One region of the Bacteroides muris (ex Fokt et al. 2023) genome, then DNA from elsewhere that is predicted to be linked to it. Evidence: riboswitches for the same ligand, from Rfam matches in the RefSeq annotation. Region 1 holds a riboswitch; the other holds the start of a gene.
The links. A riboswitch is a leader RNA that binds a small molecule or an ion and turns the genes downstream of it on or off. The one in region 1 is predicted to bind thiamine pyrophosphate.
Positions count from the first base shown of each region.

Region 2: linked by a shared signal. The riboswitch ahead of thiS (sulfur carrier protein ThiS) and the one ahead of M1B78_RS09985 (TonB-dependent receptor) in region 1 are both predicted to bind thiamine pyrophosphate.

Region 1 is NZ_JAMZEE010000021.1:564-4,990, reverse strand. It holds gene M1B78_RS09985 (TonB-dependent receptor) at 1-1,566, opposite strand, end outside; TPP riboswitch at 1,603-1,698, opposite strand; gene M1B78_RS09980 (mechanosensitive ion channel family protein) at 1,819-2,670, shown strand; gene M1B78_RS09975 (alpha-L-fucosidase) at 2,935-4,427, opposite strand, start outside.
Region 2 is NZ_JAMZEE010000046.1:5,045-9,471, forward strand. It holds gene M1B78_RS15295 (NUDIX hydrolase) at 1-489, opposite strand, end outside; gene fabD (ACP S-malonyltransferase) at 885-1,772, shown strand; gene M1B78_RS15305 (hypothetical protein) at 1,884-2,426, shown strand; TPP riboswitch at 2,502-2,592, shown strand; gene thiS (sulfur carrier protein ThiS) at 2,663-2,860, shown strand; gene M1B78_RS15315 (thiamine phosphate synthase) at 2,866-3,501, shown strand; gene M1B78_RS15320 (thiazole synthase) at 3,535-4,311, shown strand; gene thiC (phosphomethylpyrimidine synthase ThiC) at 4,324-4,427, shown strand, end outside.

The DNA of each region.
Region 1 (4,427 bases):
TTTATGGGCTACGCTGAACGAACCGTACAAGCGGTGATTGCGGTTGAGTTGCCAGGACAGTCCGGCTTTCGGGTTGAAGAAGTCAAAATCTTCATCGATGTCCAGCTTTTGCATTCCCGGAGTGGCGGCAGTCCAGTTGTACTTGTCGTTCAGTCCGTTTATCTTGTAGTTGATGTGGCGGTATTGTAGGTCGAGATAGGCGCTTAGGCTGCTTATCAGGTCATAGTTGGCTTTCAGATAGATGTTTCCGTCGTTCTTTGTGGCGTTGTTGCGATAGTAGTCGTGGTCGGGGTTCAGGTGGCCAATATAGTTCTTTACCCAAAGCACCCGGCCGAAGTGGTCGCCGTCATAACGGTTCAGGGCACCGCCCAGTGAGGCATGCAAACGGTTGGATTTATAGCTTACGGAGAAGATTCCGCCTCCCATCCTGTTGTCCATCGCTTTCTTACGGATAAGGTCGCTTTCTTCTACCTTGCTGCCATTGCATTCGAAAAATGACATACCGTATTCAGCCAAAGAGCGTTCGCCTTTATATTCTTGATAGTATCCGTCGCCTTTGGTGTAGTGCAGGCCGACGTTCAGATTCCATTGTGAAGTGAAGTTGTGGTTGAGGAGCAGTTGGTAGTTCTTCTGTGTATAGTTGTCGGTCTGGTCGTTATAGAAGTGCAGGGCGCCTCCTTCGTTCGTGAGGTAATGTTTCTCTCCGTTGTCGTCTTTATAATATTCTTTGCCGTACACGTTGCCTTCCCGGTCGGTGGCGTACATGAAGCCGCAGGAATTATAACGCCGTCCGTAGCGTTCCATCTCCTCCTTGCTGGCGTAGTTCCATGCGTGGTAAGTGCGCTCTTTGCCGGCAAAGGTTATCAGCTTGATGGAGGTATTGTCATTGTAATATCCTCCTTGCAGGTAATAGGAGTTTAGGCTTACGGACGCCCGGTCTATATATCCGTCCGTGCTGATGTTGGAGAGCCGTGCATCGAACGACCAATGATTATTGATGAGTCCTGTTCCCACTTTCACCGTTTCCTTGTGTGTATTGAAGGAGCCGTAGGAACCGTTGAACTCTGCGTAGGGTTCCATGGAGAAATCACCCGTCTGCATGTTGATGCTGGCACCGAAAGCCCCAGCTCCGTTTGTTGAGGTCCCTGCTCCGCGTTGCACCTGCATGTCTTTGACGGAGGAGGCAAAGTCCGGCAGGTTGACCCAGAACACCGTGTGGCTCTCGGCATCGTTGATGGGGATGCCGTTGGCGGTGACGTTGATGCGCGTGCCGTCTGTGCCGCGGACCCTCAGCGTGGTGTAACCTACTCCCGCACCGGCATCGCTGGTGGTAATGGCGGAGGGCGTCATGCTCAACAGATACGGCAAATCTTGTCCGAAATTCTGTTTTTTCAGTTGTTCTTTTCCGATGTTGGTGAATGCCACCGGTGTGCTGCTGGTGGCACGCGTGGAGATGACCTCCACTTCTTGCAGGTTCACCACCCGCAGGCTGTCTTGTTCCCGTGTCTGCGCACAGACACTCAGTGCTGCCATCAGGAGGCAGGCTGCCATTGCATGTCTTTTCATTTGCAATTGTTTCGTTTAGATGAATACAGAAAAGGGGAGACTTTTCTCGTTTTTCCCTCCGCCGGCACTACCCGGATCAGGTCAATGGGTATGATCTCAGCCCGTCGTATTAGGGCACCCCTTAGTTGAAATCGAGGGCAAAAGTAGGGAGTTCCGTCGAAAAAGACAAGCTAAGTGAACGAAAACCTGAGTTATTTGTTAATTTTGTACGCTTAATTTCAAAAAAGTATAGTTATGTTATTATCCTTATTCATGGCAACTTTTGCCATCCAAACTGCTGACGATGGTTTCAGCAAACTGCAAATATTTCTTCAGCAATTGATAAATTGGAGTGTGGATGCCGGTGGGCGCATCATTGGGGCTGTCATCATTTTTGTGGTGGGGCGATTCTTGATATCCCTTCTCCGGAAAATGCTGGCGAGATTATTGGAAAAAAGGCGTGTGGATGCCAGTATCCAGAGTTTTGTGAAAAGTTTGGCCAATATCTTGCTGACCGTTCTGCTGATTATTGCCGTTGTCGGCAAGTTGGGAGTGGAGACCACTTCATTTGCAGCTTTGTTGGCATCTGCCGGTGTGGCTGTTGGTATGGCACTTTCCGGAAACTTGCAGAACTTTGCGGGTGGATTGATTGTGCTGTTGTTCCGTCCTTTCAAGGTAGGCGACTGGATTGAAAGTCAGGGCGTGTCCGGAACGGTACGTGAAATCCAAATCTTCCATACGATTTTGACCACAGCCGATAATAAGGTGATTTATATCCCCAATGGCGCGTTGAGCAGTGGGACGGTGACCAATTACAGCCGTGAGGATACGCGTCGTGTAGATTGGGTAATCGGGGTGGAATACGGTGAAAATTATGATAAGGTGGAAAGCACCGTGCGTCGTATCATCTCCGAAGACAGCCGTATCCTGAATGTTCCCGAGCCGTTTGTCGCCCTTCATGCCTTGGATGCCAGCAGCGTGAATGTAGTAATCCGTGTCTGGGTAAAGAGTGGCGACTACTGGGACGTATATTTTGATATGAACAAGAAGGTTTACTCCGTATTCAACGAAGAGGGCATCGGCTTCCCGTTCCCACAACTTACGGTGCATCAGGCGAAAGAGTGATTAAGAGCATAGTGGGCTATGTGACGAGCAAAAGAAGGAATACAAATCTTGATTGCTCTTCGTGTTTTTTGAAGGCGAAAAGCTAATATGATTTTAGTTTTTCGCCTTCGTGCTTCTAAGAATCTGTTTTAATCTTATTCAGCATTTTTTGGGAGCATAGCGAGCTATGTAACGAATAGAAAGGGGGAAACAGGCTCTAGGTTTTATTTTGTGCCCATTCATTTCCCTCTATTTATTGCTCAAGGGTTCCCTTTATCTCCCAGGTTATAAAGCTTGTTGCAAAACTGTCAAAGCAAATATGCCGACTTCCGCAATAGAAGTGCAATTCTTTGCATTGATTTCCATCAGCGGCTCTAATTTGAAATATCTGCCGTTATAACTTCTTTCGAATTGTACGACATTAGGTACAGGATTGTGCATGATGTTGCTGAATTCACCATGGGTAATGCATTTTGTCCATTTCTTACCGTCATTACTTACATAAAAATTATATTTGTAGATTGTTCCATCTAAGTTTTCATCGGTAGCAGGGGCATAGCTGAAACCAGTAATTTCTGTTTCACTGCCTAAGTCAACCACCAATGGAATCAATCCCTCTGTACGCCAAACGCTCTGAAGATTTCCGTCTATGGCTTTACCGGCTTCTTTGTCATCACCAACGATGTGGTATTGAGAAATTGGCACATTACCCAACTTCACTTTGGCATTAGTGTTCGAGAGTGGTTGTGCATAGAATAGTCCGGCATTTAGAAAATTGGCTTTGCCTCGTGCCGAACGAATAGTCAGTCTTACTTTTTCCGGTTGGCATGAATCAAAACGTATCAGGCGTTTATAGCCTACGGTGGTGCCTTCTGCCAGTTTATGCCATGCATTGTCCATCCATCCTTCCAATAGGAAATCTTCTACTCGTTGCCCTTTTGCTATATCCTCCTGAAGCATAAAAGTATTGACCAGTGCGTTTGTCTGAACTGTAAATTCTCTTGATTCTCCAGAGGAAGCCTGCCAATATGAGTTTCCCTTTTTCAGGAAATTGTCATTGAACGTATTTTTCAGATAACTGGCAAATTCATTCAACCGGAGACGATCTGTTTCATGAATCAATCCTCGTTTGTCAGGTGGTATATTCAGTAGCAATACAGAATTATATCCTACCGATTTAAAATAAATATCCACTAAATGTGACAATGGCTTTACTTGCTCATTTTGGTCTGCATGATAAAACCAACCTGGTCTGATGGATACATCTACTTCTGAAGGATACCAATAAAGTTCCGATGCACGTGCCAGTACCTCTCTACCTCCCAAATCTTTTGAACGGTTAAAAATGCCTATCTCCTTATTCCTTTGTTCGGAGTGTGTATAAATACCAGGAGTAAGTACCGTGGCACTCCATTCTGTTTCACGGCCAATCCCTTTTTCGTTGCCAACCCAACGCACATCGTCGCCCATGATGGCAGTTACGGCTTTGGGCTGCAAACTGCGGATTGTCTTCTCGATGGCAGCCCAGTCATAGATTTGCTTCTTTCCGTTCGGTCCCTCACCATTAGCACCGTCAAACCACACTTCATGTACTTCACCATAATTAGTGAGCAATTCTGTGAGTTGTTTAATAAAAAACTGATTATAAATATCACCTTGTCCATAGCATTTAGCATTACGATCCCATGGTGAAAGATAAACACCAAATTTCAATCCGTATTTTTTGCAGGCATTACGTAATTCGCGTACCACATCGCCTTTTCCTTCTTTCCATGGTG
Region 2 (4,427 bases), on a different contig from region 1:
GCGGACATAGGTAATGGCTTCCTTGATAATCAGGTTGTGGTCGAATGCCAGAACCTTTATATCCGGCATGGCTACCCAACTAGCTTGATAATCGTCCAAACCACGGTTCAATGCGCGGTCTATCTTCACCAGAGAAAGATAGGCTATGGTAACAATGCGTTCTACCCTTGACTGCATGGCACGCTCCAGCCAATGCACATCTTTGGGGTCTTTCGTGCGGTTTTTTGAACCGAATGCCTTGAACTGCATCAAGTTGACGTTCTTCAGTCCCGTCAATTCATTCAATACCCGTTTGGCAGCTTCATCCAAATCCTCATCCATGTAAATCAAACTTCCGGGAAGCTTCATATCATGGAAGACTTCTCCTTGTTCCTCTCCTGCACGCTTAACCAGCAGAACCTTCAGCTGTTCTCCGTCAAAACCAATCACCACACAGTCCACAGAGATATGATTGTTTGCCAACGGTGTTTTTTGTTCTATGTTTTGCATAATATGTCTCTTTAAGCGCTACAAATATAAATAGGTTTTTCTAATTTGCAACAAAGAAAAAGAATATTTTTATAATGTTATAAAGCATTATTTTTCAAATAAATACATATCTTACTTTATACAATATCATTTTAGGATATTATCGTATAAGATACAATATGTAATTTACCAGAATACACAGGGGGCTAATTGTAGGAAGAACGATAATGAGGAAGTATTTCATTTATAAGTATTTCAGCATTCGGGCACCATAGAAGTTCCAGACATACATATTGTATTTTAGCTTTTCCCTAAAAGTAAGGGTATTGCACAAAAATATCCGTTTGTGCGGTGAATATCAGAAAAACCTCTACCTTTGCAGCACTTTTTATTTAAACACTAAAAAACGAGTAAATATGAAAGCATTTGTATTTCCGGGGCAAGGTGCCCAATTCGTTGGCATGGGAAAAGACCTGTACGAAAATTCGACATTAGCCAAGGAACTTTTTGAGAAAGCAAATGATATCCTCGGATATCGTATCACTGATATTATGTTCAACGGGACAGATGAAGACCTGCGTCAGACTAAAGTTACCCAACCTGCCGTATTCCTTCATTCCGTTATTTCCGCCCTCTGCATGGGCGATGACTTTAAGCCGGAAATGACCGCCGGTCATTCACTGGGCGAATTCTCCGCATTGGTTGCTGCCGGTGCACTGAGCTTTGAAGATGGTCTGAAACTGGTGTATGCCCGTGCCATGGCTATGCAAAAGGCTTGCGAGGCACACCCCTCCACCATGGCAGCCATCATTGCCCTGCCGGATGAAAAGGTAGAGGAAATCTGCGCCCAGGTAAGTGCCGAAGGTGAAGTTTGCGTGGCAGCCAACTATAACTGTCCGGGACAGATTGTAATCTCCGGTTCCATAGAAGGTATCAACAAGGCTTGCGAGCTGATGAAGGCCGCAGGTGCCAAGCGTGCTTTGCCGTTAAAGGTAGGCGGTGCATTTCACTCTCCGTTGATGGACTCCGCCAAAGTTGAATTGGAAGCAGCTATCAATGCAACAGAAATCCATGCTCCGAAGTGCCCCGTATATCAGAATGTAGACGCTATGCCTCATACTGACCCGGCAGAAATCAAGAAGAACCTAGTGGCTCAGCTGACGGCATCGGTACGTTGGACACAGACAGTGAAGAACATGGTTGCCAATGGTGCTACCGATTTTACAGAATGTGGTCCCGGTGCAGTGCTGCAGGGTCTTATCAAAAAGATTGCACCGGAAACAATAGCTCACGGGATTGCATAATTCTTTAAATTCAGTATTTTTCAAGGCTGTCTTTCTCCAAATAGACAGCCTTTCTTGTTTTAGTGAATCATTTCTTTATGTTTGCCACTGACAGCAAAAAAAATAGGATATATGGAAAAGATAATGGAATTCAGAAATACCTTGGCAGTTCCTATTCATAAGTTGTCGATAGACTCTCTGGTACACGAGGTATGCCTCTGCCCCGAGTATTTTGCAGATATATACCGATTGACATACGACGCGAAACAGACAGTATCATGGCGGGCTATATGGGTATGCGAGAAATTGAGCGAAATCCATCCCGACTGGTTCATTCCACTGTACGATGAAATCATTCAACGGCTGATAGACTGTACACACGACGGTTCCAAACGTCTCCTATTATCTATACTGTATAATACTCCCATCACTGCTCCACTCTCCGTCAATTTGCTGAATTACTGTCTGGATCACATGCTGTCTCCGCACGAAAGCATAGGAGTGCAAGCCCTTTCTATCAGAATGGCCTATCTGCTTTGCAGGAAAGAGCCGGAACTGCTGCAGGAATTACAACTGATACTGGAAAACACAGAACCTGGTTTATATTCAACAGGAGTCAGAACCACTATTCGGAATACACTGAAAAAGATACATGCTACAAAAAAGCGCGAATAAACAAAAAGTAATTGCTGCAATAAAAAAGTACGTTCTTTTGCTTTTTATTTCCGTTTTTCCCTTACCTTTGTTGCTGTAAAGACAAAGGGGTGCCCTGACGGGCTGAGATTATACCCTCGAACCTGATGCAGTTAGTACTGCCGTAGGAATTGGATATTTCTTTCTTCACTGAACTTGCCGTTACGGCACTTCTTTGTATTTACTTCCATTGTTTTATTTCTTTAATGAACAGAAAAATGAAAGTATTGGTCAACAACAAGGAAGTGAAAACCGGCGCCACTACCCTTTCACAACTTATTGAGGAACTTGCCCTATCGGTGCAAGGCATTGCCGTGGCCGTGGACAATCGCATTGTTCTCCGCACGGAATGGACAAAATGTGCCCTGAGGGAATATATGTCCATCATCATCATCAAAGCAGCTTGCGGAGGATAAGGAAGATGAAGGACGAGAAACTGAAAAACGGAGGGATACAGTTCATTACGCATTATACGGAACGATATTCGTATTCGGATGCTGCACGCATAGCCCTCGAAGGCGGTTGTCGCTGGGTGCAGCTGCGCATGAAAGACACACCGGTGGAAGTGATAAAACCCGTAGCCTTAGAGGTGCAAGCCCTTTGTCGGCAATACGGAGCCACTTTCATCGTTGACGACCATGTGGAACTGGCAAAGGAGTTGCATGCCGACGGTGTACATCTTGGAAAGAAAGATATGCCCATAGCCGATGCACGCCTGATGCTGGGCGAAGAGTACATCATAGGCGGTACTGCCAATACTTTTGAAGATGTACTGCAACACTACAAGGACGGTGCCGACTACATAGGCTGCGGCCCCTTCCGCTACACCGCGACCAAAAAGAATCTAAGCCCGATATTGGGACTGGAAGGATATACAACTATCATCCGCCGGATGCAGGAGAAGAATATACACCTTCCGATAGTAGCCATCGGTGGAATAACCATAGCGGATATTCCCGCCATCATGCAGACGGGCGTAAGCGGAATCGCCCTTTCCGGTACGGTACTGCATGCAGACAGTCCGGCAGATGAAATGAAAAGAATCATGAATTTATAAAATGAAGGAGTTATCGAAAAACACAATACTGATATGGAAAAATTAATGATTGCGGGACGTGAATTCAACTCCCGTCTGTTTTTGGGAACCGGGAAGTTCAATTCCGATGAAGTGATGGAGCAGTCTATCCTGGCATCCGGTACAGAAATGGTGACAGTGGCCATGAAACGCATCGAACTGGATAATAAGGAGGATGATATGCTGATGCACATACAGCATCCCGGCATCCAGCTTTTACCCAACACTTCCGGCGTGCGCAATGCCGAAGAAGCTGTTTTTGCCGCACAGATGGCGCGTGAGGCTTTTGGCACGAACTGGCTGAAACTGGAGATACACCCCGACCCTCGCTACTTGTTGCCGGATTCCGTGGAAACGCTGAAAGCTACGGAGGAATTAGTCAAGTTAGGATTTGTGGTACTGCCCTATTGCCAAGCCGACCCCACGCTGTGCAAGAGGCTGGAAGAAGCTGGTGCCGCCACCGTCATGCCGCTGGGTGCTCCTATCGGCACAAACAAAGGACTGCAAACAAGGGATTTTCTGAGAATAATCATTGAGCAAGCCAATATCCCCGTAGTGGTGGATGCCGGTATCGGTGCCCCGAGCCATGCGGCAGAAGCTATGGAAATGGGCGCTTCGGCTTGCCTGGTGAATACTGCCATCGCAGTAGCAGGCGACCCCGTGGCTATGGCGGTAGCTTTCAAGCAGGCTGTAGAGGCAGGGCGCATGGCATACGAAGCAGGTCTGGGCATACAAGCCGATAATTTTGTTGCGGAAGCCAGCTCACCGCTGACAGCATTCTTGAACTTATAACCTGATAATGAAATGAACCAGAAGATAAAATTCCCCCGTTCCGAGAAAGTATATTTGCCGGGTACTTTGTTTCCCGAATTGCGCGTAGCTATGCGCAGAGTGGAACAAGTGCCCAG